DNA from 3 places in the Paenibacillus sp. V4I7 genome. Region 1 is predicted to be linked to each of the others. Evidence: riboswitches for the same ligand, from Rfam matches in the RefSeq annotation. Region 1 holds a riboswitch; each other region holds the start of a gene.
The links. A riboswitch is a leader RNA that binds a small molecule or an ion and turns the genes downstream of it on or off. The one in region 1 is predicted to bind cyclic di-GMP.

Region 1 (10,714 bases):
ATGTACCAGCTGCAGCAGGGACATCCGGAAACGGCATCGGCCGCTGAGAGCGAAGTGCGTAGCGGCCGGTAGATTGGCCAGGAGACAAGGGACGCGGGTTTCCGTCGTCCCTTGTTTTTCGTCCGTAAGCTCAACTACACCACCATTTCGTGGACGAAGCTCATTAACAAGGCTAAAGACTATCTGTCGGCGCTATGCTACAATAAGTAATATTTCCCTATTTGAAATGGAGGAGCATCATGCGTCCAGAAACGATTCGATTGTTAAACTTACTACAGCTGCTGTCCGAAATTGCTATTGCTGTCGGATACTTGATTGGTCTTATTCCGTTTGTATATTTGTGGTCGTGCGCGTGGGTGATTCCCCTCGTGTTCGTCAACTTGGTCTTTGCCATACTTACAAGCAATGGGACCACAACAAAGACGGTCATCAATATTGTTATGGCTTTCTTGAGTTTTATCCCTGTTGCGGGGTACCTTTTCCGCGTGATTGGGATTGTTATTTCGTGGATCAACATCCAGGCATTGGCGAAGGGAAGAAGCAGAGGTTACTAGTTGTTCGTATAACAAAGACGGATGGACGCCGGTTTAACTGGCTTCCATCCGTTTTTATTTGGGTTAGGGGGTAAAGTGACGAAACTTACCTTATTTAGGATAGTTAGCTGCAGATATTAGCTAGGCTAAGTGAAATTGTAGATATGCATAATCGTTCGGTCAGTAAGTATGTTTTTCTAGCGTTTTGTTAGCAGCTTTTTGAAGAAATGGAGAATTGGAAAGGCAAGTTGTACTGCGTACAACAATTTCTTTGATTTCTTCTTGGCATGCTAAGAATGTTGTATATTCTACAATAATTTCGCCCGTTTATAGCCTATAGAGCTACTTTAGGCAAAATTGTTTATTTCTTGCAACAATCGCGTGGACAACAGCGGATTAGCTTGCCTAAAGTTGTACTTTGTACAACTTTACACGGATAAGTAAGCATAAGCATTACCTCTCAGGGCCTAATTTGCGTTGCATCAACCTTTATATACACACTCAACCAAGGACGGCGCAAGTCGTTTTTTTGTTTGATTTTTGTTTGTTGTTTATTTTGATAACCCCTAGTAAGCAATCCCCACACGACAGCACACATACTCGCCCTCGAGAGCGACTCGATACGTGAAAGCCGCGGTGTCGCCCACGGAGATGGACATCCCGCCTTCGGGCAAGTAGTCCCGCTCAGCGCGGTACTGCCCCTGTGGCTCGCCGTCGGGTAAGTAAGTTGGACAGACGACTGTCCAACTTAAGCCCGAGGCGGCGAGCTGCTCCCACGCCTTGCGATGCTCTTCGGCGGCTCGTGTAGAGGAGCGCCGGGAGTCCGGCGCCTCATAGCGCAGCAAGCCGGGATGCTCTCTGCTTTGCAGGATGCCGGCTGTACCGACAGTGACTATTCGGCTTAAGCCTTGTGTTTTCATAGCCTCTATAAGTAGAGGCGTAGACTCGGTCAGCACCGTGCCGCCATCGGTGCCAAGGCAGCTTATGACCAGCTCCGCCCCTCGTAAGGCAGCATGTAGATCTTCTCCATTACGAGCGTCCCCTTGAAGTAGGGTTAAGCTTTCGGAGTGAATCCCCGTCAGCTTCTCCACGCTTCGAACGAGTGCTGTGACTTCGTGTCCGTCCGCTAGCGCTTTTTCCAAAATTCTTCTTCCTACTCTACCTGTGGCTCCTAGTATGAGAATTTGCATGATAGGACCTCCTTGTTACGTTAATGGTTGTCATTATTATACGCTTATCACACTCGGGGAGGAAATTTCCTCACATACCAAAAAGGATCTCGTGCTCGTATCCTCTTAACTTAATTGATTCATCCGTCCTGACCTCTTTATTCAGACGGGGCAGAATTCCCTTTGTTTGCGGCGGCCTGGGATTAGCGATTCCGGTTCCGTATGGATGAGAGGCGGTTTTGCGGCTGCTCTGAATTTTATGGGTGGCGAATACGTTTGGTTTGCGGGTAGCCATTCCTGCAGGTACAGGCGGTTTCAAAGCAGGAGGGGTTACAGGAGCTGCTCCTAAGGGAAACTATGCTTATGTTCGGCCTTTAACGGAAGGTCAACGAAAGCAACTACGTATCGTTCGCGCCGCATCGCCGAAATAGATCTTTTTCTGCAAATATGTCCCATACATCGATCCTTTTGAACGCTACTTGAACCGAGTGAGCGAATCCAGCATAATAGTAGGTACTTGATTACGGCATAGAAGGGAATTTCCCAAGCATGAGAATTAATAAATTTATTAGCGAAACCGGTGTTTGCTCCAGACGGGAAGCGGACAAGTGGGTAGAGGCGCAGCGAGTTACGATTAATGGCGAGGTTGCCGGACTGGGGAGTGTCGTTGGCCCTGGGGATGAGGTTCGGATCGACGGTCGACCGATTGGCGAGAAGAAGGAACATGTTTATATTGCACTCAATAAGCCTGTAGGGATCACAAGTACTACTGAAGCGCATATCAGAGGTAACATTGTTGATTTCGTTGGGCATTCGGAGCGTATTTTCCCAATAGGTAGACTGGATAAAGATTCCGAAGGGCTCATCCTTTTGACCAATAACGGAGATATTGTGAACCAGATTCTGCGAGCGGAGAACAACCATGATAAAGAATACATCGTGACGGTGAACCGGCCGATTACACCGATGTTTTTGCAAGGAATGGCTAGTGGGGTCCGAATTTTGGGCACGATGACGAAGCCGTGTGAGATAACCCAAGTTGGCGACCGCGTTTTCCGAATTATTCTCACGCAAGGGCTTAACCGGCAAATTCGCCGGATGTGCGAAGCGTTTGGGTATCGTGTGGTACGTCTGCAGAGGGTTCGGATCATGCATATCCATCTGGGCAATTTGAAGGTTGGCAAATGGCGGAATTTGACGCAAGGTGAAATGCAGGATTTAATGCACACACTTAGCAAAGAGAACACCCAATCAAGATCATAATGGCAGTAAATTTTACACATGTTTGTGCATTCGATAAAAGGGTGCTCAGATATGTGTTTTTTGTTGAGTAATCCGAGTTTTTTAGCTATAAACCGTTTCGATCTAGTGACATTTCGTGTAAATAAAAATATATAGTCGTTATCGAGTTTCTAAAGCAACTTTTTTCCAGTTTTACACGTCAAGGATTATTATGGAATCTCTATGTTTTAAAGCTTTAAAGCTGTCTTTTAGAACGTAAAACGTTGAGGAGGAAGATGACTTTGAAATTAATCAAACAAGCAGGAACATGGGTACTCGCTTCGACACTGCTGCTCACTGCTGCGCCTGGGGTTTGGGCGGCTGAAGATGCTGTAGGAAGCACGTCCATTTCACTCCCTGTATCTCCCGGTAAAGAGGATAAGCAGCTGGATGCCAAAATTACCAAAGAACAAGCCATTGAACGAGCTAAGACCTATATAACGCTGCCGGAAGGCTATACGTTTCAATCCATCAGTCTGAACACTTATTACAGCATGAATGGCCGAAATTTCCCGACGTGGAACATTAATTACACCAAAATAGTCAAAGATCGGCATTACGGCTCTTTAAATGTATCGATTAACGGCTTGGACGGAACGCTGACCTCTTATTCCATGAATGATAATGACCCTGACCACAAACCTAGCTATCCACCGAAGGTGGATTTCAAAGCTGCCAAGGAAGTAGCTTCTGCCTTTATAGGCAAAGTGAATCCAGATAAGCAGAAGGTGCTTGTTTACAATGATTCTGAGGAGAACGCATATCGTACACCGCTGAATGGTAATTATCAGTACAATATTCGGTTCGATCGATCTGTTGGCGGTGTGCCTTTTGCTCTGAATGGTATCAATGTGGTCGTCAATGGGGAAGGACAGGTTACGAATTATAACTACAATTGGGATGACAATGTCACGTTTCAGCAGAATGTAACGCCGATTACTAAGGATAAAGCTGCCCAAATGTTCCGCGACAAGGCGAATTTGTCTTTGCAGTATCAGATTCCTTACGGTGCCAAAGGAAAGAAGTTGCCCATTATTTCTTACATGCTGGGCGCCTTCTCTTTGAATGCTGAAACCGGTGAGATCTGGAGCCCAGTCAAAGGGATGGAAGGAGCTGAGGGGAATAAGCCGTTAACCGACAAGCCATTGGCTGCTAAGCCGGCAGCTACCTTGGACCTGACGAAGGAAGAGGCTGTGAAGAAGGTAACAACCGTTTTCAATCTATCCTCCGACTATAAACTCCAAGAAGCATCCTATAATGAATCGACCAACCCTGAAACAGGGGAAACCAGTTCGAACTGGAATTTAAGTTGGAATGAAGCCTCTGAGAAGGATTCCAAAGTTAAAATCGTCGGCAAAGGCGCATGGGCTAGCGTGAATAGCAAGACGGGAGAGATTACGAATTTTAGCAGCTACATCCCTTACGGTCCTGAAGACAATAAAGATATAGAGGGTAAAATTGCTCTGGAAGATGCGATAACAACAGGTGTTGATTTTGTGAAAAAGCAGCTTCCTTCTTACACCGATCAGTTGGTACTTCAAGTACAGGCGGCTAAAAATTATTCGGAAGATCAACTGAAACATATGCGCAATTGGGATATTAGTTTTAAGCGAGTAATTGATGGCGTAATTGCCGGAAATGAAGAAGTAACGGTAAGCATCGATCGTGTGACCGGCCAACTTGTTGGGTATCACTTCTCCATCAGCAATCTGCCATATCCACAGCAAAAGCCGCAGGTGCTGGCCATTGATAAAGCCAAGGATCTTTGGCTTGCACAGTTTGACATCAAGTTAAATTATGTGGTGGAAGGCAGCGGGTTCACCGGTGGAATTCCACTGGAGAAATACAGAGTGATGATGGCAGCTGGGGATGTCCCACAATCCATGGATCTGAAGGCAGACGGGAAACTAGATGCCAAGCTTGTCTATTCACTCGTTCCCAAATTCAACCGTGAACCTTTCCTCTTGGATGCGCAAAACGGTCAATGGCGGAATAGTGAAACGGGTGAAGTGATTTCTTTGGATAAAGTGACAGTAAGCGACATTGACAATCACTGGGCTAAAAATGAGCTTCAGCTTATGCTCGATTATCAAGCGCTGGATGTGAAGGATGGCAAAGTGAATCCGGATCAAACCATTCAACGTGGCGAGTTAGTCAAAATGCTCGTTATTGCCATGAATGGCGGTAACGGTGGTATTTATTACGGGGCAGAACGGAAGGCATCTTTTGCCGATGTGAGCAAATCTTCTCCTTATTTTGCGTATGTCGAAAATGCGGTTGATCGCGGTTTGCTAGATGTAGGTGCTGAATTTAATCCAGAAGCTGCGATGAATCGGGAAGAAATGGCACAGTTAATCGTGAAGGCGCTTGGCTACAAGAGCTTGACGAAGTTCGATGGGATCTTCAATGGCAATTTCGCAGATGCTGCTAAGCTTAAGAATGTTGGTGATGCAGCTATTGTGGTGGGGCTGAATATTATGTCTCTGAACGATGGACAATTTATACCTCAACAAGAAGTGACGAAAGCACAGGCGGCCAGTGCCTTCTACCGTTTCTTGCAAAGACGGTCTGAGCTGCAGGAGCAGCCTCGTTACTATTACTAAATAAGTGGTTGAGGGGAGTTGGCAAACACCTCTCCTAACAAATACAAGAAGCCTCTAATCCACTTGTTAGTGGGTTTGAGGCTTCTTGTGGTTGTGCTAGCTCCAGATGTGATCGTACCCTCATTGATGAGGACACAACACAACTTACGTCCTAGCTTAGAACATTGGAAATACATAACGAACTAGGAAATACAGAACACCGAAGATGATGACGATGTAAGCCGCATATTTGATGAAAGTAGAAGCAACTAAACTGGAATCCGATTTTTTCTCCACATGGCGTTCTTCGATATCGATATTGCGAGGCTGCGTCGACATTTGAATCACTCCTTTGAAGTTGTATTGCTATGTAATACCCTGCTGGGCATGAAGTGAAACATAGGATAAAGCTATACCAATATTATTTTCGTACAGGCGGGCAGAGTTGTGCTACAATAATCTTTAAAACTTTAATAGCACAATGTGGAGAAAGGAAGTAAGAGAAAATGGTTGTTTCCAGTAAAGTAGGTTTGGAAGATATTATTAGGGCCAATCATGTGCTCAGCAGGGTGATCGAACCATCGCCTTTGCAACGCAATGAGCTGCTCTCTAACTTGTATGAATGCAACGTTTATCTTAAACGTGAAGATATGCAAATTGTTCGTTCTTTCAAAATTCGCGGAGCGTATAACGTGATCCAAAGTTTAACACCGGAGGAACGCGAAGCGGGTGTCGTGTGTGCGAGCGCCGGCAATCATGCGCAGGGTGTGGCTTATTCCTGTAAACAGCTTGGTATTGAAGGAAAAATCTTCATGCCAACGACAACGCCTAGACAAAAGATTTCCCAAGTTAAGCTATTTGGCGGATCTTTTGTTGAAGTTATTCTCACAGGTGATTCATTCGATGATTCGTCTAACCATGCCAAAGCCTACTGTGCTCAAGAGAATAAGGTGTTCATACACCCCTTCGATGATGTCCGTACGATTGCCGGGCAAGGCACAGTTGGCCTCGAGATTTTGAATCAAATGCCCGAATCTCCTGATTTCATCTTCGCAACAATTGGTGGTGGTGGCCTTGCAGCGGGAGTTGCGACGTATGTGGATAGTGTTTCTCCACGTACACGTATTATCGGTGTTGAGCCAGAAGGCGCGGCAAGTATGACGGAAGCGCTCAAGCAGGGGAAGGTCGTGACCTTATCTACGATTGAGAAGTTTGTAGACGGCGCAGCTGTAAAGCAGGTCGGCGAGCTTACCTTTGACATTTGCAAAGAAAAGCTGGAGGATATCGTAATTGTTCCTTCCGGCAAGGAATGTACAACCATTCTGGAGCTTTACAACAATAACGCGATTGTCATTGAGCCCGCTGGCGCACTCCCGGTTTCAGCACTTGATACCTATCGGGAGCAGATTCGCGGTAAGAATGTAGTCTGCATCATCAGCGGCGGCAACAATGACATTGACCGTATGCAGCAGATTAAAGAAAGATCACTCGTGTATGAAGGCTTGAAGCACTACTTTATTCTTAATTTTCCGCAGCGTGCTGGGGCATTGCGCGAATTTCTAGAAGAAGTCTTAGGACCCACAGACGACATTACCCGATTTGAGTATACGAAAAAAAATAACAGGGACGATGCTCCGGCGCTGGTCGGCATTGAGCTCAAAAATAAAGATGATTATGAGGGGCTTATTGAGCGCCTATCCCAGAAGGATTATGGCTATATAGAAATAAATAAGGATCCCAAGCTCTTTAATTTGCTTATTTAAGGAAAATTAGCCAAATGCGGAATGGATATGATATAGTTAATTAGTCCCATGAATTCCCTTAATATCGTAAAGGCAAACTTATCGAAAGGTAAGGACGCAAAGCTGCAGGTCTAAGGTTGCCTTTGCAACAATGATGGCTGGGCTGCCGACAGGTTGCAGTTTACCTAGACAGGTACACCTACGGCTATTCCGATTCGGAATAGCCTTTTTTCTCATATCAGATAAGGAGGTTCAAGAATGAAAGGCATACTTTCTAAGTGGATACAGCATATGAAAGCGCAAACGTTGGTCTATCTGGGCGTGCTGGGCTTCTTTTTGTTGACCATTAATCTACTTGCTGCTTCTTCTTTCTCCTTTTCGCCTTACGTTTTCATTAGTATGCTTGTTCAAGCACTAATCTGTCTATTTTTTGCGAAGAGTGTAGGGCAACTGCTTCTTACTAGTAGAGAGCAGGAAGAAAAGAGCAAACAACTAGCCTTTCTGGCGTATCACGATACATTGACAGGATTACCCAATCGCCGATTGTTTAATGACCGACTGGAGCGGGCACTCCTGCATGCGCAACGCAATGAACAGCTGGCGGCTGTTATGTTCTTGGACATGGACCGATTCAAGGATGTCAACGATTCATTAGGTCATGCTTATGGTGATCGTTTAATTCGCCTTGCAGCAGAACGTTTGCTGAGCTGCCTGCGGGGGTCGGATACGGTGTACCGACAAGGTGGCGACGAGTTTACTATTTTACTAGAATCTTTTGCAAAGCCTGAAGATGCAAGAGTTGTAGCTTCCCGAATTCAAATGGCTCTGGAAGAGCCTTTTATCCTAGATGGAATGCCTGTAACCATAACAGCTAGTATTGGGATAGCATTGTATCCGTTAGACGGTATGCTGCCTGAGCAGCTCATGGCGTATGCAGATGAAGCGATGTATACGGCCAAAAACAGAGGACATAACCAGTTCCAATTCTATGCTTCTGACATCGATGCCATGGTGAAGAGCAAAGCTCACATGGAGAAAGAGCTTCGATCGGCCTTAGACAACAATCGGTTTGAAATCCTATATCAGCCTCAATATGAAATAACAAACCGGAAATTAATCGGAATGGAAGCGATCATTCATTGGAGCAAGGGAGACGCCCTCCTCGCATCCAGTATGGATTGGAAGAAAGCGGCCGAGGAAATGGGGTTCATGTTACCCATCGGGAAATGGGCTGTACGAACGGCATGCAGACAGATGAGAATCTGGCAGGATGAGGGCTACGCACCGCTGAGAATGACCCTAGCCGTAACGGCTTCACAGTTTAAAGATGAGCATTTTATTGAGGAAATTGCCGTTGTTTTGAAAGAGACAGGTATAGATCCGATGTTGGTGGAACTGGACCTTACGGAAAGTATCACATCTTCCAATGTACAAGAGGCTAGCGAGAAATTGATTATGCTGAAGAAGTTCGGTGTACGTATCGTTATGGATGACTTGTGTACAGGTTTATTTACACGAAGCGGGCTCGAAGGTATGCCGCTCGATAGCGTTAAATTGGATAGCACATTGATCCGGGATTTGGTAGACGACGATGAGAATCAGCTGCTGGCTGCTGCCATTATTCGTATGGCTCACCGTCTAGGTCTAAATTTAATTGCAAAAGGTGTCGAAACAGAGGAACAGCTGGAGCACTTAAGACTTTTGCAGTGTACGGAAGTGCAAGGAGTGCTGTTTAGCAGCCCTTTAGGACCCGAACAATTCCTGCGACTTATGAACGATAAAATTAACAAAGGGTAATCTAGATTTTATTAACCAGTGGTAGTATAATAAATAATTGGGGCTTGGAACCTATATTGTAGGGGCTTACAAAAAGACCATGTCAACTTGTATGACATAACGAATTATGTTATTTTGCTGGTGTATCGCTTTTCTCATAGGTTTCAAAATGATACACTCATCTATAGGCAGTCTTACATAATTTAACTAATTGTGGTCAACCTACAATGTGAGATTTCATGGTTTTAAATTAAATGATCTTATGGGGGTAATAATCATGAAGAAAATGCTTTCAACAGCTCTTATGGCTGTAACGGTTTCTGCATTAGCTCTTTCCGGCTGTGCCAAAAAAGAAGAAACGAAACCGGCGGCTTCAGCAACTCCGGCTACTACTGCAGCGGCAACAGCTTCAGCGGCGCCAAGCAACACCAGCGGTAAAGACTTCAAAATCGGAATGGTTACCGATATTGGTGGCGTCAACGATAAATCTTTTAACCAAAGCGCATGGGAAGGCTTGAAGGCTCTTGAGAAACAAACAGGAGCGAAAGTGAAAAACCTTGAATCTAAAGGCGATGCGGATTATACACCTAACTTAAACCAATTCGTTAAAGACGGTTACAACCTGACTTGGGGTATCGGCTTCTTGATGGGTGATGCACTTAAAACAGTAGCAACACAAAACCCAAATGCTAAATTAGCGATCATTGATAATGTTGTTGAAGCTCCAAACGTTGAGTCCGTAACGTTCTCAGAGCAAGAAGGTTCTTACCTTGTTGGTGTGGTTGCAGGTCTAACAACTAAATCGAACAAAATCGGTTTTGTTGGGGGTATCGACATCCCGGTTATCAAACGTTTTGAAGCTGGTTTCGTAGCTGGTGTTAAAGCGGTTAATCCAAATGCCAAAGTACAAATTAACTATACAGGCGCTTTCGATAAGCCTGACCTTGGTAAAGCAGCAGCAGCAACCATCTACAACGATGGCGCTGATGTCATTTTCCACGCAGCTGGTTCCACAGGTAATGGTGTGTTCAACGAAGCAAAAGACCGTGCGAAAAACGGTAAAAAAGTTTGGGTTATCGGCGTAGATAAAGATCAATCCCTTGAGTTCGGTGATGAAGTAACACTGACTTCCATGTTGAAACGTGTTGACACAGCGGTTGCTCGTGTATCCAAAGATGTTATTGACAACAAATTCCAAGGTGGTAAAGTCGTTACACTTGGTCTTAAAGACGATGGCGTAGGCCTTCCTGAAACTTCCAAGAAAAACGTAACACCTGAAATCTTGAAAAAAGTTGACGAGTTCAAAGCAAAAATTATTAGCGGCGAAATCAAAGTTCCTGAAAAACCTTAATGCAGGTATAAAAGTCGTAGCGGTTACGAACGATATGTGTACTTCTGTTCAAACAAGGCTAGTTATAATAACTAGCCTTGTTCTTTAGTTTTAGAGGTAATTAAAAAAATTGATCCTTAGGGTGATCTGATGAATGAAGTAGTCCCTGTTGTTGAACTTAGCAACATTACGAAGCGGTTTCCAGGAATAGTGGCGAATGATGCCATTAGCTTAAAGCTGATGAAGGGTGAAATTCATGCCTTGCTTGGCGAAAATGGTGCGGGTAAATCAACACTAATGA
Region 2 (10,714 bases), 3.1 Mb from region 1:
GTCAGTACATTCGAGAGCATTGTTATTTAACTACACAGCCCATTGAGGAACCGGATAATCCGCAGCATTTGATCGATTTGTTCAATATGATTGATGCCGAGAATATGATTCTGTATTCGAGTGATTATCCGCATTGGGATTTCGATTCACCAAGTATGATTCTGCGGAGACTAAAGCCGGAGGCGAAGCGTAAAATCTTTTACGAAAATGCCAAAAGCCTATATAACCTTTAACTCACGGAGGACCTTATGACGGTACATTACGTGCTGGATGCGGACGCTGTCTCCGAAGGCGGTCACGCCGTCGTCACAATCGAGGGGAAGAGCATCGGCATTTTCCGGATAAACAATGAATATTACGCTTTAAACAATTATTGCCCCCACCAGGGGGCACCGATGTGCGCAGGACTCGTATCTGGTACTACGCTCCCTTCGGACGTGTATGAATACGAGTACGGTAAAATGGGCGAAATCATCCGCTGCCCCTGGCATGGCTGGGAATTCGATATTCGAACCGGCAAATCTTTATTCAGCGAAAAGATTTGGGTAAAAACGTATAAGGTGAATGTGCAAGACGGCAAAGTTGGTGTTGATCTGGAAAGAAAGTAGACAACGAGAATAAGCGAAATAGGAGGGATCGAATGGGCTGAAAACTCCTATTCGATCCCCTTTATTCTTTTTGTAACAGGATAGAACTGAATTCATTTAAGTTGCTAATGTTTATTAAAAAATGGCAATTAGAGCAAACTGTTATTTAAATTATCCGAAGGGCCTACTCGACCGGGGGGTTATTTTTATGTCTTCGCATATACTCTTTCACGGCCTCTACCACAACATCAACCATCTTCTTATTCTGTTTCGCGGCGAATATCTTTAACTCAGTATGGAATTGTTCATCGAAATCAAATGTTGCTTTTTTCTTATTTACAGGTTTCTGTAAACCTGTATTTACAGTTTCCTGTATTTCTTGACTCCGCCGTTTTCCTAATAACTGTTCAATCGCATCACGCTTGGACACGCTGCTCCAGCTCCTCGACAAAATTTCTATAATTGCTTAATGCCGATGTATCCATATTACTGTATTCCTGTATTCCTGTAATAGAAAACTCCTTGATTCTATTTCTTCGCTTTATTTCCGATCGAAACACAACTCCCTCGTATTCTCTCCTTACCCTATCAATGATTGTTTTATCAATGATTGTTCTAGAATCGATCATTGTTGGCAATATGCCGCATAAAACAAGGTCCAGCTTTTTAACCTCTTTGATGTGAATCATTGTTGCGATGTATCTGTCCAGCGCGTCATAACACATTGGTTCGCATTGTAGCATGACGATTGCATAGTCGGAAGCCACTAAACCATTAATAGTGTGCTCTCCGAGATTTGGAGGTAAATCAATAAGTATGTAGTCGTATCTGGCCTTTACTTTATGTAGTGTATCTCTCAAAATGGTCGAACTCATTGAAGGATTTTGATGGATAAGCATGGGCAGAGTTGCAAGCATTTCATCAGCCGGAATGAAGTGAAGGTTGTAGGTTAACTTGCGGATGTAGGGGGTGGGATTCATGTTTTTACATGCCTCAAAAATAGTCATTTTGGAGTAATCGTGTATATCTCGTTGAGTAAGAAACTGTGTCAAATTGCCTTGGCTATCGAAGTCGACACAGAGAACCTTGTACTTCTTAGAGAGAAGATACCCCGTGATGGCCGTGGTTGTCGTTTTGCCAACGCCGCCTTTTTGATTACCGATTGAAATAATGGCTCCCATAACCCATTCCTCCTTATTTCTGTAAACCTTTATTCCTGTATATAGTTCTACAATAGATCTATTTAAAAGGGGGTCATGCACGGTCAAGTTGAGAGTGTATTCGGCAACCATAGCGCCAGGAATTTCTCTTTCAAATCAATTTTCTGTATATGTATCCATAAGGTCACTTTTCGCCAAAATAATAGGACCTCAACAAAACTACGAATGAACAAAGAATGATTAGAACCACCAGCGGTTTATTCGAAAATCCGATGCCCAAAATATGACAGAAAGTAGATAGAAAGCATATATATCAAACTTTGGAAAAACAGATACATGTAAAACCGTAATCATTAGTAGAGTAAGAATGAATCCGTATCGAAATACATAATCACGGCTAAATAAGTGATGGTCCAAAAAGTTGAATGGCGAGGCATTCAGGTGGAGAGCATTGTGGGCATTCACGAACTCAGTACCTTTTTTACAGCTTCAGCTACCCTGTCTTTATCAAAAGGCTTCACAATAAAATCTCTAGCGCCAAGGGTAATGGCTTCAATAACAAAGGATTGTTGCCCCATTGCGGATACCATAATGATCTTTGAATCGCTCTTGTAACTTTTAATTTCCTTTAATGCCGTAATACCATCCATCTCGGGCATTGTAATATCCAACGTAATCATGTCAGGTGAATGCTGTAAAAAAAGAGAGATGGCCTCAAGTCCATTCGATGCTTCGGCTACAATTTCATGCCCTAATTCTAAGAGGATGTTCTTAATCATCAATCGCATAAAGATAGAATCATCAACAACCATTAGTCTCGCCATATTAATTATCACCTTTCAGAGGGACTTTCTACCTAGCTATTTACTGTTATAGAACATAAGGAAAACTCCCCTTAAAAGAAGAATAAGGGGAGTTGTGGATATATCCCTTCCTTCGGTAACTGGCAAGCATAGCGAAGTATTTCGCCTTAGCTCCTTTAGCTTTGCGTCACTAATTTTCATTAGCTTTGCTCTTATCGTTTAGCAGAAGAATTACTATGTATTCTAAAGTATAGCACTCTTAATACTAGTAATAAAGTACTAGTATTAAAAGTTTCTGCGAGGCAGCCCTTGATTTATGTTAACCAAGATGAGTTATGCTGCCCGAATCCGTCGCGAATATCAAGCAATATTTGTAAGACATTCGGGAAATTGGATCATTTAGATGTGTTATAGGTAAATAATGCCCGATTTCAGTGAGAAAGACGAACGATTCTCTTGATTAATTCTGAAATCCTATGTATTATTAAGATAGATTTTAACGCATAAGGGTTGATAATTGATCTTGAAGGTGATTCCATGCCACAACTAGATTCTAATGAATACAAGAAGAAGCTGTGTCACCTCTATAACGAAATCTCCAAAGAGTTGTTTGGGTTTGGCACAACATTGCTGAAGGTTTCAATTGATCAGAATATTATTACTTTTCATGCCAAGCACCGCCGCTCACCGCGTTCAACTGCATTGGAAGGCGAGGCGCCAACGCTCAAACACGAAGTCGATTTTTATATGTCCTCTATATACAAGAAGAGAATCCGGGACAGGCTGGAGCAAGAACTGGGCTTATCCATGGATGCGGTATTAAGGGATTATGATCCGCCGACGCAATGGGCAATAACGAACATTATTCTTAAACAAACCGAATAGTTTAGTCGAAGGTGTTCTCTTTTGATTTATCTTAAGAGGAAACCACATGTATACCAATAGATGTCACTTTGCATTGTTTACAATGAAGAGTGCTCTTGATTAGAAGCTTCTTTCTATCAAGGGTACTTTTCTTTTTTTTTGTATAGCTGGATTTAAGGCGAAACGCGCATATTTCTGGGGTCATGAAGAATACTAGTAAAAATTTAACAGGGGATTCACGCATTAAAATTATACATGATAAAACTTGGGAGGACGATGAATGATGAGACAAAAAATGGTTCGTGGTTTAATTTCTTTATCTGTAGTAGGACTAGCCTTAACAGGTTGCGGCACGAAGGACCAGGGTAATACAAGTGGAGCTACGACAGCACCCACAGCAGCTGCCACAGCGGCATCCAAAGGGGAACCTACAACTTTAATCATTTCCACCTGGGGTTTTGCGGATGATTTCTTTAAGAAAGAAGTGTACGCGCCGTTTGAGAAGGAGCATAATGCCAAGATTGTTCTGGAGATAGGAAATAACGCAGAACGTATGAACAAAGTGAAGCAGGGCAGCTCGAGTGTGGATCTCATTTATTTATCTGACTATTACGCACAACAAGGAATTGAAGCGGGACTGTTCGATAAGATCGACCGCAGTAGGATTCCGAATTTGAAAGACATTTATGATCTGGCCAAGGCGCCGCTGGGTGAAGATTATGGTCCAGCCTACACGGTAGGTCGACTAGGCATTGCTTACAATCCGAAAGCAACAACCAAAGAAATCAAGTCATGGAGCGACCTATGGAGTCCAGAACTCTCCAAAAAGCTGACACTTCCTAACATCACGGGGACAACTGGCCCAATGGTCTTGGATGCAGCATCTGTCGTTGCTGGAAATGCAACGTTTAATGAGGATCAAGCTTTTGCAAAAATTAAGGAGTTGAACAAAGGAGTCGTTAAATACTACGGCCAAACCTCCGAATTCGTAAACATGTTCGCACAAGGGGAAATTGCTGCTGGTCCTATCATGGAAATGTACGTGAAGGATTTGAAAGCAGCTGTGCCAGAAACGAAGTTCGTCTCCCCGCAAGAAGGAGCTTACGCCGTAATGAACACGGTCAACGTGATTAAAGGAAGTAAAAACAAGCAGCTGGCTGAGGATTTCATCAACTGGCATTTGAGCAAGGAAGTACAGGAGAAATCAGCGAAAGCGAAAGTAGATTCACCTGTAAACACAACACTTCAGCTTTCGCCTGAAGAAGCTACAGGGATTACCTATGGCGCAGACGTGGTGAATAAACTTCGCAAATTGGATATGAAATTCGTCAATCAGAATCTCAAAGCATGGATTGCCCGCTTCAACAAGGAAGTTGCTCAATAAATAAAATCAATCAAGGGTATATGCTTATATACCCTTGATTTCTTCAATAGGACTTAAAGGGGGCTTAGTCATGAAAAAGAAGGTCATCCTAGATGTAGACACGGGTGTGGATGATGCGCTAGGTATTCTTTTGGCCATTCGCAGCGGAGACATGGATGTTCTCGGAATTACAACCGTGAATGGCAACGTTTCTCTGGATCAAGCGACCAAGAATACATGTAAGATCCTCCAACTGCTTGGGATGGAAGAGAAGATTCCGGTCGTTAAAGGGGCAGACAAGCCTTTGATGCGAGCTTCTCACTTTGAGCATCATGTCCATGGCAATGACGGGCTTGGCGGCGCTTTAAGCGATATGCCGGTTCATATGCAGACGACCGCTGGACATGCCTCCGATTTTATCGTGGAACAAGTACGGAAGCACGCCGGAGAAGTCACGTTGGTTATGACCGCGCCGTTAACGAATCTGGCATTGGCGGTTATGAAGCATCCTGATCTGATTCATCAGGTCAAGGAAGTCATTGTGATGGGGGGCGTCGTTCAAGGCTTCGGCAATGTAACGCCCACGGCGGAATACAATATGTATGTCGATCCGGAAGCCGCGAAGATCGTTTTCCAGGCAGGTTTTCCATCCTTAACCCTTGTAGGATTGGATGTGACGCGTAAAGCGCTGCTGACCGATGAACATATCCGTGAGCTCGGAGATTCTCCCATAGCCCGCTATGTTCAGGAAAGCACCGCGAATTATATGAAGCGTTACTATGAACGTAACGGAGTTCGGGCCTGTGCGCTTCATGATCCACTTGCAGTCGGAGTGGCTCTGAATAAACAGTTGGTCACGACACGCCATTATTACGTTGATGTCGAAATCCGAAGCGAGCTGTGCGACGGACAGACCGTATGCGATTTCCAGAACCGCTTGTCCAAAGAGGCTAATGTTCATGTGTGTACGGATGTATTGGCTGACGAATTCCTCCAGCTTTTTATAAACGCCTTGCGTGCCTAGCGAACCCAGGAACAGGAGTAAAGCTACATGAAAAAAACGTACTTATTTTTATTATTGCTACCGGGACTACTGTTCCTGACGATTTTCATGGTGATACCGATCTTTCTCACGATAGGTTCAACCTTTTTCGATAAAGGGACGTTTACGCTGGGAGGGTACTTAAGTTTCTTTAAAGACCCTTATTTTCTCAAGATCGTGTGGACGACGCTGCGTGTCAGCTTGGTAACCACCCTATTTTGCATATTGCTTGGATTTCCTGTGGCTTACTTCATCTCCAAACAGAGTCCGAGACAAAAGGCGATCTTACTTGCATTAGCTATTTTCCCGCTGCTTACGAGCTCGGTTGTCAGGTCGTTCAGCTGGATGATTATTTTAGGTAAAAAAGGGCTGCTTAATAATGCCTTGATGGCCATTGGTATCATCCAAGAGCCACTCAATATTTTGTATACACCAGCTGCGATGATGATTGGTCTTCTCCATTTGTTTCTTCCGCTCATCATTATTACGTTGGTCGGTGTTCTTGAGAATATAGATCCGGATCTGATCAAAGCGGCGGAGAGCTTGGGAGCTAACCGATTTACGGCTTTCGTCAAGGTCATCGTTCCGCTTAGTGTACCGGGATTAATTATAGGCAGTATCCTTGTATTTGTCGGAAGTTTAACAGCTTATACGACACCGGCTTTGCTCGGAGGCAAGCAGCGGGTCATTTCAACATTCCTCTATCAGAATGCGATTACTCTGAACGATTGGTATCTCGCCTCCGTCATTGCCGTGATTATGATCGTGATCACCTTCGTGGTTATTGCGCTTATGAACAAACTGGCTACTAAATTAAATCCGAAGGGGTAGAAGTATGCGGGAGAAGAATCGAGGACTGGCCTTATTTACGCTTCTTGTCTACATGTTCTTGCTCGGGCCGCTCGTCATTATTGCATTTGCTTCATTTGAGCCAGGGAGTGTATTGAAATTCCCACCGACAGGATTCTCATTGAAATGGTATCGCAACATTTTGGAAGTCAAGATGTTCATGACGACCGCGGGTACCTCGGTTATTGTATCGATGATCGGTAATTTGTTTGCACTGCTGCTTGGTATCCCAGCGGCTTATGCGTTAAGCCGGTTTGAGTTTAAGGGGAAAGGGGCGCTTAATGCGATTTTTATTTCCCCTGTGCTTATTCCAGGTATCGTGCTTGGGTTTACGATGCTCAAGTACCTTATCGTCACCTATCTCCTGCCGATCTATGCAGCTTTGCTGATTGGGCATACCGTGATTATGCTTCCTTTTATTATCCGCGTCATTGCATCAAGCTTATCGAATTTTGATTTTGCAATTGAGGAAGCTGCGTTAAGTCTTGGTGCCGGTCAGCTTAAAACCTTTTTCAAAGTGGTCCTACCGAACATCAAATCCGGTATTATCGCAGCCATTCTTATTGCATTTTTAGAATCATTTAATAATGTCGACATCTCGGTCTTTATGACGGGTCCCGGAGTCAGTACGCTGCCCATACAGATGCTGACATATGTGGAGAATCATTTTGACCCTACAATTGCCGCTATTTCTGTCTTACTAATGCTCTTCACTGCCGTACTTATGTTCATCATTGAACGGTTGATGGGTTTATCCTACTTCACCAAACGATAACGGAGGCTTTCATCCATGGCATTGCTATCACTGGAAAATATTTCGGTTGCCTATGACCAGCAATATATTCTGCAGGACTTCAACCTAAGTGTTGAAAAAGGAAGTCTGATCTCGCTGCTCGGTCCAAGTGGATGCGGGAAAACGACGACTCTACGGCTAATCGCGGGATTTATAGAGGCGAGGGCAGGTAAATTTTCACTAAACGGAAAAGATTATACGCACGTTCCCGTCAACAAACGGAACTTTGGATTCGTGTTTCAGAGCTATGCTTTGTTTCCGCACTTATCCATTTATGACAATGTAGCTTTCGGTCTGCGTCTTCGGAAAGTGAGTGGGGCAGAGATCGATCGGCGAGTCAGAAACATCCTCGATATCGTAAGTCTGTCCGGCTTCGAAAAGCGGTTTCCGAAGGAACTCTCAGGCGGCCAAAGACAGCGGGTCGCAATTGCCAGGGCACTTGTGATCGAGCCGGAATTGCTGCTCTTCGACGAACCGCTAAGCAATTTGGACGCTAATCTGCGCATTAATATGCGGGTGGAGATCCGACGCATTCAGCAGGAGCTCGGTATTACTACTGTCTATGTATCGCATGATCAGGAAGAGTGCTTCTCCATCTCCGATCAAGTTGCCATTATGAATAAAGGCATCATTGAACAGCTTGGCGCTCCAGCGGCGATATTTAAATATCCAAAAACGGAGTTTGTGGCTCGGTTTATTGGCTTTACGAATTTTATTACCTTCGATTCCAGGTTCGATGGAAATGAAGAGATTGCGTTGAAGGTGAAAGACTATATGTTCGCCGTTACGAAGCATCCAAGCAAAGGAGAACAGCTTGGCAAGCAAGGGGCTATTCGTCCGGATGATGTTGTGATTGGAATGCCTGATGAAATCGCGGTAGGAGCGAATCGATTGACAGGTCAAGTCAAAGTCAGCACCTTCCTTGGAAGAAGCTATCAATACGTTGTTGAGACGGAGCTGGGGAATTTCACAGTGAATAAAGAAATGGAACTTCCTTACCTGAATGGTCAAGAGGTCCGGCTTCTTTTTCCTAGCGAGAAATTAGTTCTAGTTGAGTAATGTACTTGGAGGCGAAGGCAGATGCATGTAGATTTACTGATTGAAAATGTACGAATTTATAATAGTTATTTTAAAACATTCATCCAAGGTAATGCAGCGATCTTGGATGGAAGGTTTCTATATATCGGGGAACGGGCTGCCGATAGCTTCGAAGCGGCCGAGCACTTGGACGGACAAGGACGTTATATGATTCCCGGCCTCATTGATATTCATCTGCATATCGAAAGCACGATGGTCACGCCGGAGACATTCTCCTACGGACTCATTCGCAACGGCGTTACAACCATCGTTCCAGAGCCTCATGAGATTGCCAATGTCTTCGGACTTGACGGGGTGAAGGAATTCATTAAAGCTAGCCAGCATTGTGTGGCGGACATGTTCTACGCCATCCCGAGTTCGGTTCCTGCTACTTCGATGGAAACGACCGGAGGAGCGATTGAAATCGAAGATTTGGACGAACTGCTTCGTACGGAACGAATCATTTGTTTAGGCGAAATCATGAACTACGTAGACGTCATAACGGATCCCGATTGCAAGACGAATCACATTTTAAATCATATCCGCAGTCATTATCCTCATCTTATTATTGAAGGGCATGTTCCCAAACTGCTGGATTTGGATTTGCACCGAATGATCTATAGCGGGGTAGATTCCGATCATACACATCAATCGATCGAAGGCATGGAAGCACGAATCGCTGCGGGTATGTTTATTGAAATTCAAGAAAAATCGATGACGCCTGAAGTGATAGCGTATTTGATGGAGCATGAGGTATCTGAGCATTTTTGTTTTGTAACTGATGATGTGATGGCAGATTCCTTCGAAGGTCGGGGACACTTGAATCACCTTGTGCGTAAAGCGATTGGGATGGGCATGAAACCTGAGCAGGCGATTTATGCCAGTACGCTTTCTCCAGCCAAAAGAATGCGAATGTATGATCGCGGCGTTATTGCGCCAGGTAAAATTGGCGATTTTCAACTGATATCCAATTTGGAGCAGCTGACAATCGATCAAGTGTACAAGCATGGCCGCAAGGTCTACGATGTGCGTGAACCGTATGAGCCGACCGTCCATTCACCCGCCTTTCCAGCGCACTATTATCAAAGTGTTCATATGGCGCCGTTAACAGAATCGGATTTCTATATGGAAACAGAAGTCGCTGATGGTCGGTATGCCTGCCGAACGATGATGGTGAAGGATGGCTCCACGTTTACAGAGGAGCATCACGCCCAGGTGGAAGCTCGTCAAGGGATGCTTAACTGGCAGGAAAGCGGCTATGGACTGATTGCTACGTTTGAACGCTACGGGAAAAACGGGAATCGTGCTTATGGTTTAATCGGTGGCGATACAATCAAGCGTGGCGCCATAGCAACGACTTATTCCCACGATAACCATAACATGCTCGTTGTCGGGCACAATCCTGTCGATATGATGATCGCGGCTAATGAGGTCATCAAGAATCAAGGGGGCTTTAGTGTTGTTGAGAACGGCAAGGTGATCGCTAGTCTTGAGCTGCCTGTCGGCGGTATTTTAACAGAAGTCCCTTTGGAGCAAGTCGCGAAGGAAGTTGAGCAGCTGCGCAAGGCCATGGAATCGTTAGGCTACAGCCATTATAATCCGATCATGTCCATTAGCACGCATTCTTTACCTGTTAGTCCTGCACTGAAAATAACGGATTTTGGTTTAATTGATGTGAATGAGGGAAAAGTTGTGCCTCTAATCATACACAGTTAATTGGAAAAGCTAAGTCATGGATGGTTATCACCATTGTGGCTTGGCTTTTTTTTCGTTAATGGATAACCATCGATCCCATAGGAGCGGAGGCCCAGCCTTCAAGTTTATCTAGGCGTTTAGTATGTCGAACCATGACAAAAATGATGTGAATATAGTAGATTTAAATGATCTAAATGACATGTAGAATATGTTAATGATATATTGTATAATTCAAATGTGAATTATTCCCGTCATACATTCGAATCATGAGGAGGTTTATAATGAGAAAAACCAGTTTATTCGTCTTGTTTGTATGCTTTTCTATTGTCATGTCACTCTTAGGGACATCTGTGTCTCCAGCCGCTGCAGCTAATGAAACAGAGTCAGATGATGCAACAACTCTTTCTCAAAGCGGATCACCGCAATTGGACGCTAACTACGTAAAGGCTGCTGTTAAAGCCAAAAAGCTTTTTGTGATCCG
Region 3 (10,714 bases), 190 kb from region 1:
TGAATGGATTGCGCGAACAATTCTTTCCCCACACCGCTTTCACCTAATAATAAGACAGGAAAATCAGTCGCTGCCGCCTTCTTGGCTAGTTCTTTCTTCTGTAAGAGGGTCGGACACGTACCGACAATATCCCTAAACGCATACAAATGCTGCTCGTTTGCCGCTTGCTTCTGAATGGAGACGGACTGCCACAGCTTCTGATGCTCATTATGAATGGTTTCGACCGAAAAGCCTTCCAACTTCGTAAACACTTTGCCAATTGCGTCACTTCCAACAATGCGGATGGCGGCATGATTAGCACGAAGGATGCGGTTATCCCGGCTTAGAGAAAGCAGCGGTAAAGGATGATTTAGTGAGGAATGCTCGAGTTCTCTGAGGGTAATGAGATGCTCCTTCTTCGACTCTTCCAGCAGAATTTTATTCTGTAGGGAATGGGCTGCCATACAGGCAAGTGTAAACGTATAGGCGTGGTAATTCTCTTGTTTGCCGCTAATATTGATGATACCGATCAGTTCGCCGATTGAATTGAAGACGGGTGCCGAGGCGCAGGTCAAGAAGTGATTGGAGTTGAAATAATGCTCTTCGGCATGCACACGCACGGCTTTTTTCTCTGCGAGGGCGACACCTATGGCATTTGTTCCTTTTCTTCTCTCTGCCCAATTTGCTCCTACTTGCAGCTGAACCGCTAACGCCCGGCGGGAGAAATCGATATCTCCAACCGTGTGAATAATGGTTCCCTCCGAATCGATAAGCAGCGCCATCTGACCGGATTGCTTGATGCCTGTGTGCATTTGCTCGAATATTTGCTCCGTATAATGTATGGTTTGCTCGTTTTGCCTTAACAGAGATTGCATGTGGCTTCCGGTTAAGATGTCGTCGTCAATGGGGTCGGTGGGCATTAAACCAAGTTCGTGACAGCGCTTCCAAGATGACGCCGCCGCTTCTGATAAAAAGTTATTTTCCACGGATAGCAAAAATAAACACCTCCATTGCAATCGGTTTCCTAATCCGATCATATCATAGTTGCTTTTATTAATGGAGAGCTGAAAGAAAGAATGTCCCAAAATGGAACACTTCCGTTGTTTCAGATCGGAACAAAAACTAGTAAGCGCTCACCATATTGCCTTATTGGACGGCATTCCATATGTTGGCACGATCCTTGCTTATATATTTAACGTATTCCATTTTAAGGAGGCTGAGCTAAATGATTTATGCACAACCTGGACAAAACGGATCAAAGGTTACGTTTAAAAAACGGTACGAAAATTTTATCGGAGGGCAGTGGACTGCGCCTATTAAGGGTCAATACTTTGATAATCCATCACCTGTAAATAACCGTGTTTTCTGCGAGGTTCCACGCTCTACTTCAGAGGATATCGAGATGGCTTTAGATGCTGCGCATGCTGCAAAGGACGCATGGGGGCGCACGTCCGTTGCGGAGCGTGCCGTCATTTTAAATAAAATTGCTGATCGGATGGAAGCGAATTTGGAAATGCTCGCGGTTGCTGAGACCTGGGATAACGGGAAGCCGGTTCGAGAAACGCTCGCGGCTGATCTGCCACTGGCGATCGATCATTTTCGCTATTTTGCAGGATGCATTCGCGCCCAGGAGGGTTCGCTCAGCCAATTGGATGACAATATGGTAGCTTACCATTTCAATGAGCCTCTTGGCGTCGTCGGTCAGATTATACCGTGGAACTTTCCATTGCTTATGGCGACATGGAAGCTTGCACCAGCACTTGCGGCCGGAAATGCGGTCGTTCTGAAGCCCGCTGAGCAAACGCCGGCATCCATACTGGTGCTGATAGAGCTCATTCAAGATTTGCTGCCGCCAGGCGTACTTAATATCGTCAATGGTTTCGGACTTGAAGCCGGTAAACCGCTTGCCTCGAGCAGCCGGATCGCGAAAATCGCCTTTACCGGCGAGACAACGACAGGCCGTTTAATTATGCAGTATGCTTCGCAAAACCTGATTCCGGTCACCTTGGAGCTGGGTGGTAAGTCACCAAACATTTTCTTTGAGGATGTGGTCGCACGTGATGACGCTTTCTTCAATAAAGCGCTCGAAGGCTTTGCAATGTTCGCCCTGAATCAAGGAGAAGTCTGCACCAGCCCGTCACGCGCATTAATTCAGGAATCGATTTATGATCAATTTATGGAAAGAGCCTTGAAGCGAGTCGCTGCCATCAAACAGGGTAACCCTCTGGATACGGAAACGATGATTGGCGCACAAGCCTCTACCGAGCAAGTTGAGAAAATTATGAGCTATATCAATATCGGTGCACAGGAAGGGGCCGAATGTCTGATCGGCGGAGATCGGGCAAAGGTAGATGGAGATATCTCCGAGGGCTACTACATTCAGCCGACAGTTCTGAAGGGGCATAACAAAATGAGAATCTTCCAAGAGGAGATTTTCGGACCGGTTCTTTCCGTTACGACGTTCAAGGATCAGGAAGAGGCGCTGGCGATCGCGAATGACACGCTCTATGGTCTTGGCTCCGGTGTTTGGACGCGCGACATGACCACGGCCTACCGGATGGGGCGCAGCATTCAAGCCGGCCGCGTATGGACGAATTGCTATCATGCGTATCCTGCCCATGCTGCCTTCGGCGGCTATAAGAGCTCGGGCATTGGCCGCGAGAATCACAAAATGATGCTCTCCCATTACCAGCAAACCAAAAATCTACTCGTCAGTTACAGCCCCGACGCACTGGGCTTCTTCTAAGAGAGCCGTACGATGACGATAGAAGTGAGCAAGGTCGTTGCTACCGATGCCGCTCTAGAGCTAATCGAAATTGTAAAGGCCAAACATGGCCCTGTCATGTTCCATCAATCTGGCGGATGCTGCGATGGCAGCTCTCCGATGTGCTACGCGCAAGGGGAGTTCCTTATCGGCGATAGCGACGTATGGCTGGGGGATATAGGCGGCGCCCCTTTCTATATGAGCAAGTCGCAATACGATTATTGGAAGAATACGATGCTCATCATCGACGTGGTGCCCGGCAGAGGTGGGATGTTCTCGCTTGAGGGGCCGGAAGGGCGACGTTTTCTGACTCGCTCGAGGATGTTCTCGGATGAGGAGCGGCGTGTGTTGGGTCTCTAAGCTTTTTTATAAGATAGGATTAATAACCCTGTTCTCTTTCCTTGACGAAGGGAACAGGTTTTTTTGTGCTGCAGGCAGCCTTTTACAAGAAAGGCTCCTCCTATATTGGCCTATGACCATGACGCAAATCGCAGAAAGGCTGCATTAGAGTTACTTTTGGCTGGAATTGTTGTATCTTTTGTAACAAGTTTAAACTTTACATTTAAATCCTAAACTTTAAAGTTTAAATCTTAACGTTTAAATCGTACAGTTTAAAGCTTAAATCTTAAAGTTCAAATCTTAAACTTTAAACTTTAAAGTTCATTCCAACTAGCAGCTAAAAATACCAATTATTCCAAACACCCTCTCAATTGGGCCTTGTTACGCGAATCTTTATATAAACAATAAGGTTGAGGAGAGGGGAATAGACTTGACAAAGAACGAAGTCTTAACCACTACCATCACGCTGTCTATTGATAATGGCAGCAGTCACGTTAAAGTGATTTACGACCATTTGGACAAAAACTTTATTTTTCCTAATGTACTAGCACAACCGTTTGGTGAACGATTTCTTTTGATGGAACAAGGTGATCCCTTGGATTTTCTTGACGTACAGATTACATCGCCTTCGATAGAGAGCGATCAGTACCGACATGTTTACGTGGGTAACTTAGCGATCGGTGACGAAGGGATTATTCATGAAATTGTAGGGGATAAAGCGGTGCAAAAGAAGGCCCAGAGACCCGAAACAATGGTGACACTCCTTACGGCTGCGGCGTATGCCATTGCCAAGAAACATGAGGATGCCATTAGGCGGGGGAAAAAGCGGATTAAAGCCGCTGTCAACTTGGGTACAGGTCTGCCGATTCGTGAAATAACGAAATTCCGTGAGGAATTTGCTCATAAGATTACAGGAGGCGTACATTCCGTTACATTCGGGACGACCCCCGTATTTAAAGGGATAACGGTGGAAATGGAATTTTCGCTTCCTACCGATATCAGCATAGACGATGTATCCGGTGTTTACGACCTTGAGGCCACTTCCAAATCGCATCTATCCCATAAAGGCTTCGGCATTGCCGATGTTGGTGGTGTTGACATGGATATCGCGTTCTTCAAACCCGGTCTCGATCTGGATCAGCGGCACTCTACCGGCGCTAAGATCTACCTCAATGATGCTTTAGAGAGCATTCGCAACGAGGTTAATTCGCAAGGCGAGGAATTGATCGCTAGCACGGCGGAATTGACCCTCATGCTGGTCAACAAAGAGTATGAGATTTATGCGGAGGGTAAGGTTGTTTTTGACATGACAAGCCTTATTAACCGGCACATGCGCATATTAGCGGAGAAAGTGCTGAAATACGCCCGCAACTCTTGGAAGCATGTTCGCTACGCCAACGAATTTTGGTTTATCGGCGGTGGAGCAGTCGTTTTGCAGCCTTGGATTGAGAAACTAAACGCTGAGTTGGGCTTGCCCATTAAGTTTGATAGCGTGGAACACAGCCAATTCCGGAATGTGCGAGGCACCTTTCTTATGCTTGACCACGCGCTGAAACATGCGGACGAATCCGCGGCAGCTAGTGCTGATTCTGAAGGAGTATCTGAGAGCGGGAGCGGTTCGGATTGAAAAAGCGGAGATCCACCGTTTACGTTCGTTCCGGTAAGGATGTTACCCTCTATATTCCGTCAGATACTCCGTCTGAGGTTATCGACTATTTGAATCAGTTGAAAATGGAAGGTATTTTCAGTCAAGGAATCATGGATATTTTGACAAGATATGTTCGTGAAGAGCAATCGAGTAAGCGACCGGTTGTAGAATTATTTCCCGGGAAAGAAATGGTCTCGGACATGGATGATGCCGTTTCTCTAGCAGACAGCTATAGTGACATGGATTCGGCAGAGCCTATTGAACCTTCTCATGAATCGAATGATGATTTCAACCAGCCAAAGAAGGAGATCCTGAGTGCCAATGATCAGAAAAAATTCAGCTTGGCGCAAATATTCCGGCAATCTCGGCATAATTCGGGAAAGCTAGTACAACCCTCGGATCATGGCAACAATAATGAGTAGGTGAACTCCATGATAATGAAAAGGAGGACATCAGATGGACAACGGACAAGCTAAGGACGCAGCGCGTCATTTTAATCTTTCAGATGAAGTTTTTCACCATCCCGGCATGGATATTTATACACAAATGACTTTTATCGTCTTGAAATGTTATTCTTCGGAATCGAATATGCCAGGATTATCTGATATCGCTAAGCTCGGTCGCATGAGTCTCAAGCAGGCGACCAAGGCTTTGCAGCAACTCGTGGAGATGAGAATTGTCTCGCATAAAATATTCCGTCGTATGGTTGGAGATTTCCAAGACGATCGACTTTCGTGGGCTGCTAAGGGCTTGCTTACGTTTTGCAAAGAGAACCCGAACATCAACCTAGACGATCTAGTGGAACTATCCAGTGAATCGGGCGAGGATGAACATAGCATACGCAAGGCTCTTAAGGAATTGTACGAATATGGGTACTTGGAAGAGTACCCTGTATGGAGTAAAATTGCTAACTAAGGTATAGATGACATAAGAATCAATTTTTGTATATCACCCGCAAGTCTGAGGGGACTTAAAATAGGCCATGCTATCTACATTTGTAGAAGCATGGTCTATTTGTTTAAGTTTGAAAGACTCTAAATGGCTCGATGTTCATATTGTATACAACATCATGTATAAAGGGGTATCCATTCAAATATTGTCGAATTACAATGAAACTTTGATGAATATAGGACAATCATTGGATTTTCAACTAATTAAGAAGATCAAAAGTACTAGAATATATGTGGGGTTTGATTATATAGTTAAATTTACCTATTCAAATTACTAGGAATATAGTATTATGGCAGAGATGGAAATATCGAAATCTCAAGTGAAAAGGGCAAATTGCAGGAAACTGTGAGACGCAAAGCCAAGGGCCTGAAACGCGTATTAAAAACGCGGATGGCAGCCGGTTACCACAGGGAATCATAGTGTTTTTCTATGAACCTTGTATAAGGTTCTTTTCTTTTTTTTGAGATCATTAATCCTTATTATAAGAAAGGAAGGAATGTCAGATGTCAATGAAGAAATCAAGACAAATGTCTATGGTTCTCACACTGCTTTTATTTGTTCAATTAATCTTTCCAGGATTACATGCGTGGGGAGCAACAGACAACGGAACTATCTTACCTCCAAGCAATCTTGCTACTCAACTTCTAACGCCAGATGATGTGAAATTAACGTGGAGCCCGGTGTATGGAGCTACAGGATACACTGTATACAGCATCACCTATGGGCAGCTTATTAATGTTGGGACAACAACAACAGCTAGTCTTACTATAAATAATCTGGCGGAGGGGTCCTACAGTTATGTTGTATCCACCTTAAGTTCTGAAGGCGAATCTGGCCCTTGTGCTCCGGTGGATGTTAACATTGTTTATCCCGATATGACAGCTCCAACCTCTTTAACATACACCTTACAAAATGGTAACAATATCGTTTTGAACTGGGGAACAGCTCCTAATGTACAAACCTATCATTTGTATGAAAATCAAGAGGATGGAAGAAAATTAGTCTATTCAGGGACAGCAAGAACTTTTACAGTCAACAATACCGCTGAGGGAATATATACATATACAGTAACAGCTAGTCATACTTTGTACGGTGAATCTCCTAACTCTACGCCAGTAGAAGTTACTGTCGGATATCCGGCTATGACGGCTCCAAATGGTTTAACGTATACGGTGGCTACCGATGACGTTACATTGAAATGGAATGCTGCTGCTTATGCAACTGGTTATAATGTCTATCAAATTATTGATAATCAAAAAGTTATAAAAAGCAGCCAAATAACGGGTACAACTGTATCCTACATGAATTTGCCCGCTGGAAATTATACATATGTCATTCACTCTTTCAGTGACCGTTTCGGAGAATCTGTCGAGGGCAGCACGGTTTCCTTAACCGTAGGGATGATGGTGCCGCCGAGCAACCTGACTTTTAAACTTCAAAATGTGAATGACGTGGTACTGACTTGGAATGCAGCGATCAACGCAACCTCTTACAAAGTGTATCAAGTAATCGATGGAGAAAAAGTGTTAAAAAATACAGTTACCGGTACGACGGTTACATTTACGAATATGCCAACCGGCGATTATGTATATGAGGTTCATTCGTTAAGCAACTTGTTTGGCGAGTCAACAGACGGTAGCACAGTTTCCTTGACTATAGGAGGAGTCACGATGACTCCTCCCGCAACGTTCACTTCCAAACTGCAAAACTTGACCGATATCGTTCTGACTTGGACAGTTGCATCTAATGCTACCTCCTATAAAATCTATCAAGTTATCGGTGACGAGAAAGTACTGAAAAGTACGGTAACAGGCACGACGGTTACCTACATCAATATGCCTGCGGGTGACTATGTATACGAGGTTCATTCTGTTAGCACCCGTTTTGGTGAGTCTGCCGAAGGAACCCAAACTGCCTTAACCGTTGGGGAAGTAGCCATGGCTGCTCCGGGGAATTTCGCATACAAATTCCAGAATGTAAATGACATTGTACTTACATGGACGGTTGCACCTAATGCTACGGCGTATAAAGTGTATCAAATCGTAGATGGTACAAAGGTATTTAAAAGTACAGTAACCGGAACGACCGTGACCTATGCCAATATGCCGGCTGGTGTTTACCTGTACGAGGTTCATTCCTATAGCGATCGATATGGGGAATCCGTAGCAGGGAGCCAGGTATCATTTACGGTAGATGCTGTTACCATGGTAGCTCCGGGCAATCCGATTGCAAAGGTTCAAAATGTGACAGATGTCGTATTAACTTGGACGGCTGTCGCAAATGCAACCAACTACAAAGTGTACCAAGTTTCGGGTGGTCAAAAAGTATTGAAATCAACGGTGACAGGTACGACGGTGACCTATACAAACCTGGCAGCAGGAGATTACACGTATGAAATTCACTCGAATTCCACACGATTTGGAGAATCGGCTGAAGGTACCCAGGTAATTTTCTCTATCGTACTTCCAACGATTCTGCCACCAACCAATTTGGTGCAGAGTGTAACATCGGCTACGGCGTTTTCTTTAAAGTGGGACGCAGCAGCTTATGGCAATAGCTATAAAGTATATCAAATTGTAAACGATCAAAAAGTATTGAAAAGCACAGTAGCGACAACAACGGTATCTTATACCAATATGCAGCCTGGTGATTATACGTATGTAGTTCATACGGTTTCAACCCGTTTTGGAGAATCCCCAGAGGGAACGAGATTGACATTCACTTTGAACGGTCAAACGATGCAAGCTCCTGCTAGCTTGACTTACAGTTTGGCGAATGTGAATGATCTTACATTGAAGTGGACTTCCGTACCTTACGCAACAAGCTATAAAGTGTACCAGATTATTGATGGCCAAAAAGTATTGAAAAGCACGCTTACAAGCTTAACGGTTACCTATACGAACATTCCTGGCGGGGACTATCAATATGTAGTTGATTCCTATTCAACGATTTTGGGAGAATCACCTGAGGGAGCAGAGGTTAGCTTCAAATTGATTCTACCGACAATGGTAGGTCCGGGTAATCTAGCATCAAAAGTACAGAATGGTAACGATGTGGTTTTAACATGGGATACAGTACCCTATGCTAACAGCTACAAAGTATATGAAATTGTGAATGGCGCAGAGGTTCTAAAAAGTACAGTAACCACGTTGACAGTAACGTACACGAATGTGACAGCGGGGGAACATACTTATGTTGTTCGCTCTGTGAGTACTAAATTCGGAGAGTCGTTGGAAGGAAGTAAAGTGATCCTCTCCATGGTTTTCCCAGTCATGCAAGCGCCAGGAAGTCTGACCCAGACGATTGCAAACGGTAATGACATCAGCCTTAAGTGGGGAGCAGTCCCTTATGCAAACTCTTATAAGGTATATCAAATCGTTGACGGTCAGAAGGTGTTGAAAAGCACAGTGATCTCTACTTCCGTAAGTTATCTACGCTCACCTGCGGGCGACTACAAGTATGAAGTCCATTCATACAGCACTCGTTTCGGTGAATCCCCTGAGGGGAGTCAGGTTAGTTTTACGTTAGATCAGAATTGGACTGCTGCACCGGAACAGGTGACCCAAACTATTGTGAACGGCAATGATATCACCCTACAGTGGGGGGCCGTTGCTAATGTAACATCCTATAATATTTATCAAGTAATTAACGGTGAGAAAGTTCTAAAGAAATCGCAACCAGCAACATCAGTTACTTTTGCAAACATGCCTAAAGGTGAATACACCTATGTAGTTCATGCATTTGGAACTCGATTCGGGGAATCTCCAGATGGAGCAAGTGTAAGCTTTACTTTGGATTTCCCTGTGATGCAGGCACCTGCTACATTAACGCAGATGATTACGAATGGTAATGATATTACTTTAAAGTGGGGAACTTCAACTTACGCTAATTCTTATAAGGTTTATCAAGTAGTTGATGGTGAAAAGGTGTTGAAAAGCACATTGACCGGAACCACTGTAGCATATACCAACATGCCAGCAGGTGATTATACGTATGAAGTGCACTCCTATAGCAGCCGTTTCGGTGAGTCCCCAGAGGGACGCCAGCTCACGTATACGCTGGTACATCCGATCTTGCAAGCTCCAGGCAATGTGACGAAAAGTGTCACGAATGGCAATGACATTACTTTAAAATGGGGAACCGTAACTTATGCTACGTCTTATCGCGTCTACCAAATCGTAGATGGGCAAAGAGAATTGAAAAAAATACAGACGGGTACAACCGTAACGTTTACCAACATGCCAGAAGGTGACTATAACTATGAGATTTACTCCTATAGTGATCGATTCGGTGAATCGCCGAAGGCGGGTATCTCAGCTTTCAATTTGACATGGCCCGTACTTCAGCCGTCGCAATTAAAAGGTACAGTCACGAATGCTAATAATCTGACATTAACTTGGACGGCGGCAGCTTGGGCTAATGAATATCGCGTATATGAAGTGACGGGCGGAACACGCCAGTTAATCTATAAAGGTACTGCTCTAACAACCCAGATCTACAACTTGAGTGAGAAAACGCATAATTATGAATTAGTCATTTATAATACACGTTTTGGAGAGTCTGCACCTTCCAATAGGTTAACATTTGATATCATTTACCCTGACATGCAATCTCCAGTGGCAGGTTTGAGGCTGCTAAGTCCAACAAGCGCTGTAATTACATGGAATTTTATTACATACACTAATGGTTATAACGTATATGAAATTGTAAATGGACAACCAATATTGCTAGTTAAAAACTTAAACAACCTGTCCTATACAGTAAATAACCTATCTTACGCGAACCACCTGTATTATGTAGCTTCGTATAGTAATTCATTTGGTGAATCGGATCCTTCTAACACAGTTGAGGCAAAGCTGATCATCGATACGGAGGCACCGGTAACGAAAGCAACTGCACCAACGGATTGGACGAATCAAAGTGCTGCAGTAACATTATCGGCAACCGATAATGAAACAGGAGTTGCCAATACGTTCTATTCTTTGAATGACCAAGCTTTCATATCGGGGACTACCGTTAATGTCAGCCAAGAA

Region 2: another riboswitch for cyclic di-GMP. It lies ahead of QFZ80_RS21305 (response regulator); the one in region 1 lies ahead of QFZ80_RS35085 (putative bifunctional diguanylate cyclase/phosphodiesterase).
Region 3: another riboswitch for cyclic di-GMP. It lies ahead of QFZ80_RS34265 (OmpL47-type beta-barrel domain-containing protein); the one in region 1 lies ahead of QFZ80_RS35085 (putative bifunctional diguanylate cyclase/phosphodiesterase).

The regions. Positions count from the first base shown of each region.
Region 1 is NZ_JAUSZD010000002.1:7,496,562-7,507,275, forward strand. It holds partial or broken gene QFZ80_RS35045 (ABC transporter ATP-binding protein) at 1-72, shown strand, start outside; gene QFZ80_RS35050 (hypothetical protein) at 240-554, shown strand; gene QFZ80_RS35055 (NAD(P)-dependent oxidoreductase) at 1,100-1,723, opposite strand; gene QFZ80_RS35060 (hypothetical protein) at 1,966-2,133, shown strand; gene rluF (23S rRNA pseudouridine(2604) synthase RluF) at 2,252-2,965, shown strand; gene QFZ80_RS35070 (S-layer homology domain-containing protein) at 3,226-5,586, shown strand; gene QFZ80_RS35075 (hypothetical protein) at 5,743-5,904, opposite strand; gene ilvA (threonine ammonia-lyase IlvA) at 6,072-7,328, shown strand; cyclic di-GMP riboswitch class I at 7,390-7,478, shown strand; gene QFZ80_RS35085 (putative bifunctional diguanylate cyclase/phosphodiesterase) at 7,566-9,104, shown strand; gene QFZ80_RS35090 (BMP family lipoprotein) at 9,361-10,434, shown strand; gene QFZ80_RS35095 (ABC transporter ATP-binding protein) at 10,564-10,714, shown strand, end outside.
Region 2 is NZ_JAUSZD010000002.1:4,363,213-4,373,926, reverse strand. It holds gene QFZ80_RS21325 (amidohydrolase family protein) at 1-233, shown strand, start outside; gene QFZ80_RS21320 (Rieske (2Fe-2S) protein) at 249-608, shown strand; gene QFZ80_RS21315 (hypothetical protein) at 772-1,017, opposite strand; gene QFZ80_RS21310 (ParA family protein) at 1,004-1,768, opposite strand; gene QFZ80_RS21305 (response regulator) at 2,209-2,571, opposite strand; cyclic di-GMP riboswitch class I at 2,683-2,771, opposite strand; gene QFZ80_RS21300 (hypothetical protein) at 3,088-3,435, shown strand; gene QFZ80_RS21295 (ABC transporter substrate-binding protein) at 3,698-4,798, shown strand; gene QFZ80_RS21290 (nucleoside hydrolase) at 4,869-5,801, shown strand; gene QFZ80_RS21285 (ABC transporter permease) at 5,829-6,650, shown strand; gene QFZ80_RS21280 (ABC transporter permease) at 6,655-7,443, shown strand; gene QFZ80_RS21275 (ABC transporter ATP-binding protein) at 7,459-8,520, shown strand; gene QFZ80_RS21270 (adenine deaminase C-terminal domain-containing protein) at 8,542-10,254, shown strand; gene QFZ80_RS21265 (GxGYxYP domain-containing protein) at 10,515-10,714, shown strand, end outside.
Region 3 is NZ_JAUSZD010000002.1:7,307,977-7,318,690, forward strand. It holds gene QFZ80_RS34235 (sigma-54-dependent Fis family transcriptional regulator) at 1-965, opposite strand, end outside; gene adh (aldehyde dehydrogenase) at 1,205-2,725, shown strand; gene QFZ80_RS34245 (DUF779 domain-containing protein) at 2,738-3,103, shown strand; gene QFZ80_RS34250 (ParM/StbA family protein) at 3,513-4,709, shown strand; gene QFZ80_RS34255 (hypothetical protein) at 4,706-5,152, shown strand; gene QFZ80_RS34260 (hypothetical protein) at 5,187-5,645, shown strand; cyclic di-GMP riboswitch class I at 5,999-6,090, shown strand; gene QFZ80_RS34265 (OmpL47-type beta-barrel domain-containing protein) at 6,185-10,714, shown strand, end outside.